One region of the Rhodoferax mekongensis genome, then DNA from elsewhere that is predicted to be linked to it. Evidence: predicted binding sites of a transcription regulator. Region 1 holds the regulator's gene; the other holds the start of a gene.
The links. Region 1 encodes sigma-54, which starts transcription at its own class of promoters, with help from an activator protein. Its sites were predicted from a motif close to TGGCANGNAANCTGCTTT; they were not measured.
Positions count from the first base shown of each region.

Region 1 (2,408 bases):
TGAAGGCACGAGGCATTGGCGTGCTCATCACCGACCATAACGTGCGCGAAACGCTGGGTATTTGCGACCACGCCTACATCATCAGCGACGGGCACGTGCTGGCCGAAGGCACTCCGGCCGATATCGTGAACAACGCCGATGTCCGCCGTGTCTACCTCGGCGAAAACTTCAAGATGTGACCATGACCCCCACGCTCCACTGCTGTGCGGGTCGCTGCCCCCCAAGGGGGCAAATTTGCCTTGGGGCGGCCCTGCGGCAAATTGCCGCTCTCTCCGATGACAGGCTTGTTTTGACATGAAGCAAGGATTGTCTTTACGCGTCTCGCAGCATCTGGCGCTCACCCCGCAGCTGCAACAATCCATCCGCTTGCTGCAACTCTCCACGCTGGAGCTCAGCCAGGAGGTGGAGCAGATGCTGGACGAAAACCCCTTCCTGGAGCTCACCGAAGAGCGTGCTGAGCGGGAAGACTTTGGCCTGGATGCGGTGGATGCACCGGTGAGTGATGGAGACCGTCTATCCGAAGAGGCTGACTTTGCTCCTCATTCGATAGCTGACTACGCAAGCAGTACAAGCGCTAGCAGCTCGAATGAGGATGAGACGACTCCGCTGTCCGGCAGCGATGAACCCGACTGGGAGGGCGACGGCACCACTGAGATGACCCCCGACGACGGCGAATGGGGTGTGGATGCCAAAGCCAAAACCAACAACCTGGACGACGACGAGCAGAAGGATGCGACCGAACTGGCACGTTCGGGCGAGTCTTTGCAGTCCTTTCTGCACCGCCAAGCCGCCGCTTTGCGCTTGAGCGCCGAGGATGCGGCCGCACTGCGCTTCCTGATCGAGTCCCTCAACGACGACGGCTACCTGGAAGACCCGCTGGCCGAGCTAGCCCAGAGTCTGCACCCTGCCGACGAAGAGCAGCTCCACGAACTGGTGCACCACTTCACTGTGGCATTGGGCCTGCTTCACAGCCTGGAACCGGTCGGTGTCGGTGCGCGTGACTTGGGTGAATGTTTGCGCTTGCAACTGCGGGCATTGCTGACCACCGCGGATGAAGATGGCGAATTGGATCGCACTGAGGTACTGCAGGTGGCTTTGGCCATTTGCAAGCAACCCATGGAACTGCTGGCCCGTCGCGACATCAAGCGCCTCGTGCAAGCAGGTGTGGGTAGCGATGCTCTGGTGCGCGAGGCCATTGCACTCATAGCCCGTCTGGAGCCCAAGCCCGGCCGCCGCTTTATGGATGTGGAGCGCAATATCGTCGTGCCTGATGTGCTGGTGGTGCCCATCGGCAAGGTGGGCGGAATGCCCAAATTCCGGGTGCAACTGAATCCGGATGTGATGCCGCGCCTCAAGGTGCACGACATTTACGCCAATGTGCTGCGCAACCACAAAGCCAGCTCCAGCCACGCCGGTCTGCAGCAGCGCCTGCAGGAGGCGCGCTGGTTTATCAAGAACATCCAACAGCGCTTTGACACCATCCTGCGCGTGAGCACAGCGATTGTGGAGCGTCAAAAAAACTTCTTCACCCATGGCGAACTGGCCATGCGCCCGCTGGTGCTGCGCGAAATTGCAGACGAACTGGGCTTGCATGAATCCACCATCAGCCGGGTGACCACTGCCAAATACATGGCGACGCCCTTCGGCACGTTTGAGTTGAAGTACTTCTTCGGCTCCGGCCTGGGCACTGAGTCTGGCGGCAACGCCTCCAGCACGGCGGTGCGGGCGCTGATCAAGCAGTTCATCGCTTCCGAGAGCCCGAAAAAGCCCTTGAGCGACAACCAGATTTCCGACATGCTCAAAGAGCAGGGCATTGAATGCGCCCGGCGCACCGTGGCCAAATACCGCGAGGGCCTGAAGATTGCCCCCGCCTCACTCCGCAAAGCGCTATGAACCAATTGACTCTCTTTCTCCCCTGCGCCGCCGGCGTGGAGGAATATCTGGCGCCGGAGATTTTGCAGATCACCGGCTTACCACCCGGCTGCATCACCAAGCAGCGCGGGGGCGTGGCCGTGCGCACCGGGTTTGAGCATGCGATGCTGCTCAACCTGTACAGCCGCTTGGCCCAGCGGGTGTTGGTGCTGGTGTCGTACACCGAATACCGCAGCGAGCAGGACCTGTACCGCGCCGCCATGCAAGTGGCGTGGGAGCGCTGGTTCACTCCGCGCGAAAGTATCAAGGTGGAAGTCACTGCCCAGCACAGCCCGCTCACCTCGCTGAACTTTGCGGCGCTCAAAGTGAAGGACGCCGTGTGCGACCGCTTTCGCGAAGTGGCGGGCGGTGTGCGGCCGGACGTGAATACCCAATGGCCCGATGTGCGCATTTACGCCCACCTGACCACCGATGCCTGCTCGCTCTACATCGACACTTCCGGCGAACCGTTGTTCAAGCGGGGCTGGCGTGAAGAC
Region 1 is NZ_CP132507.1:193,267-195,674, reverse strand. It holds gene lptB (LPS export ABC transporter ATP-binding protein) at 1-179, shown strand, start outside; gene RAN89_RS00890 (RNA polymerase factor sigma-54) at 295-1,893, shown strand; gene RAN89_RS00885 (THUMP domain-containing class I SAM-dependent RNA methyltransferase) at 1,890-2,408, shown strand, end outside.

Region 2 (2,408 bases), 580 kb from region 1:
TTTCGCAGAGACGCTGTCGCAGATATTTGGAGCAGAAATAGATAGCGGCACCATCGACCAACTTTTGGCTGATATGGATGGCGGGCCTATCGATGATGGAAGCAATGATGAGTCCCTCGAGTCTGCGGCGGCAGATAATGAACTCGTAAAGTTTGTCAACAAGGTGATCATAGATGCCTATCATCAAAAAGTATCAGACATCCACATTGAGCCAATGCCAGGTAAGTTTAAAACGGGCATACGCTTCCGAATTGACGGCAGTTTGGTTCCATATGTAGAGGTTCCTGCACACTTCCGTCAAGCGATGGTTACCCGATTGAAAATAATGTGTGATTTGGACATATCGGAAAGACGCAAGCCACAAGATGGAAAGATTAAGTTCAAGAAGTATGGTCCACTAGATATTGAGCTTCGGGTGGCAACCATTCCCTCCGCTGGTGGGGTCGAAGATGTGGTGATGCGAATACTGGCAGCCGGTGAGCCGATTCCGCTTGAAAAACTGGGCCTGACTGTCCACAACAAGGCGAGGCTGGAGTCCACAGTCAGTAAGCCTTATGGGCTGTTCTATGTTTGCGGCCCTACGGGCTCCGGCAAGACCACGACACTACATTCCATATTAAAGTTTCTGAATACACCAGATACCAAAATATGGACAGCTGAAGATCCTGTTGAAATTACACAGAGGGGCCTGCGTCAAGTACAGATTAATAAGAAAGCAGGAATTGATTTTGCATTAGTGATGCGCGCCTTTTTACGGGCAGATCCCGATATCATTATGGTGGGCGAATCACGAGATAAAGAAACGGTCTCGATGGGCGTTGAAGCTTCATTGACGGGGCATATGGTTTTCTCGACGTTACACACCAATTCAGCACCTGAATCCATCACTCGGCTTTTGGATATGGGGATGGACCCATTCAATTTCGCGGATGCGCTACTAGGCATTCTTGCACAGCGACTGGCGAAAAAGCTCTGTGAATGCAAGGAGGCCTATGTGCCGACGGATGATGAGCTTCGTTTGTTCTGCAAAGAATATTCTGAGGAACTTCGAAACACGAAGTCCTGGCAAGCCAACTACGAGCTGGAATCCAAGAAGCTCTTGGATCAATGGACCAAATCTTATGGAGAGGGAGGCCAACTTCGGCTTTATCGCGCAGTCGGATGCGACAAGTGCAACAATACCGGTTATAAGGGCCGCGTTGGCTTGCACGAACTTATGGTGGCTGATGACGATTTGAAGAAGTTGATCCAAGAGCGAGCGAGGGTCGCAGAACTCTTTTCCTGTGCCGTGGAGGGTGGGATGAGGACTCTCAAAATGGATGGTATGGAGAAGGTGCTGATGGGAATGACGGACTTGAAGATGGTGCGACAAGTTTGTATCAAGTAGTAGCACCCGAATGACAAAATTGATAGCTTTTGGGTAGTGCTAAGGTCTTTATCGGAATAATCCTAATTGGCATGCTGTTTGCTTGACCTAGCTCCCCTAATCTTACGTGGAGAACACCATGAAATTAAAACGTGCTATTCAAAAAGGCTTTACGCTCATCGAATTGATGATTGTTGTGGCAATTATCGGCATCTTGGCCGCAGTTGCGCTTCCTGCTTATCAAGATTACACAGTGCGTGCGAAGATTTCAGAAGTGATTTTGGCTGCTTCTCAATGCCGGACAACTATCACCGAGACAGTGCAAACCGCAACATCAGCTGCCTCTCAGTTTATCGCTGGCGGGTGGGGATGCGAAACGTCGATTCCTGCTGGCAACGTAAACCGAATCCAAACCAGTGCCGCTGGAGCTATCCGCGTGGCATCTAATTTGGCGTCAGGCCCGGGTTCTATTATCTTGGCTCCCAGCGCTACGATAACTGCTGGAGGAAATGTTACTGCTTGGCTGTGCGGCCCATCATCTCCTACTGTCGCAACAAACGTAGCGGCTGGATTGACCGCAACCGGTGGTGTAAATCCGAAATTCTTACCAGGTTCTTGCCGGGATGCCACTGTAGCTGGCACATACGGAGCCGGTACATTTGCACCATAATTGACATCAGTGCATAGGAAGAAGGGCTCTTTGAGCCCTTTTTTTATGAAAATTTTTTTATCAAAATTATCTTTTTGGGTTTTGGGATTATGTTGGCTGATTCCCGATCATTTCCCGCCTTGGACTGCTTATCATACAGAATTCCCCGCCTTCGCAGCAGTTGCCTTGATTGGAATAGCCTTAGTCTTTAGAAATGCAGTTGACACCACACGTGGTGAAGCATGTGTATTCGCATTGATTTTCATAGTAACGATAGTCTCTCAGATATTTACAAAGCAGTATTTGGGAGACGTATTGGTCGGTATTGTCTATCTCGGCTTGGTCTGTATATCCGTCAAATGGCATCGACTGGATGCAAAGAATTTGACGACT
Region 2 is NZ_CP132507.1:777,469-779,876, forward strand. It holds gene RAN89_RS03800 (GspE/PulE family protein) at 1-1,387, shown strand, start outside; gene RAN89_RS03805 (pilin) at 1,506-2,036, shown strand; gene RAN89_RS03810 (PglL family O-oligosaccharyltransferase) at 2,082-2,408, shown strand, end outside.
Region 2: a site for sigma-54 is predicted at 1,455-1,472, ahead of RAN89_RS03805 (pilin). Genes of this name have one in related genera too.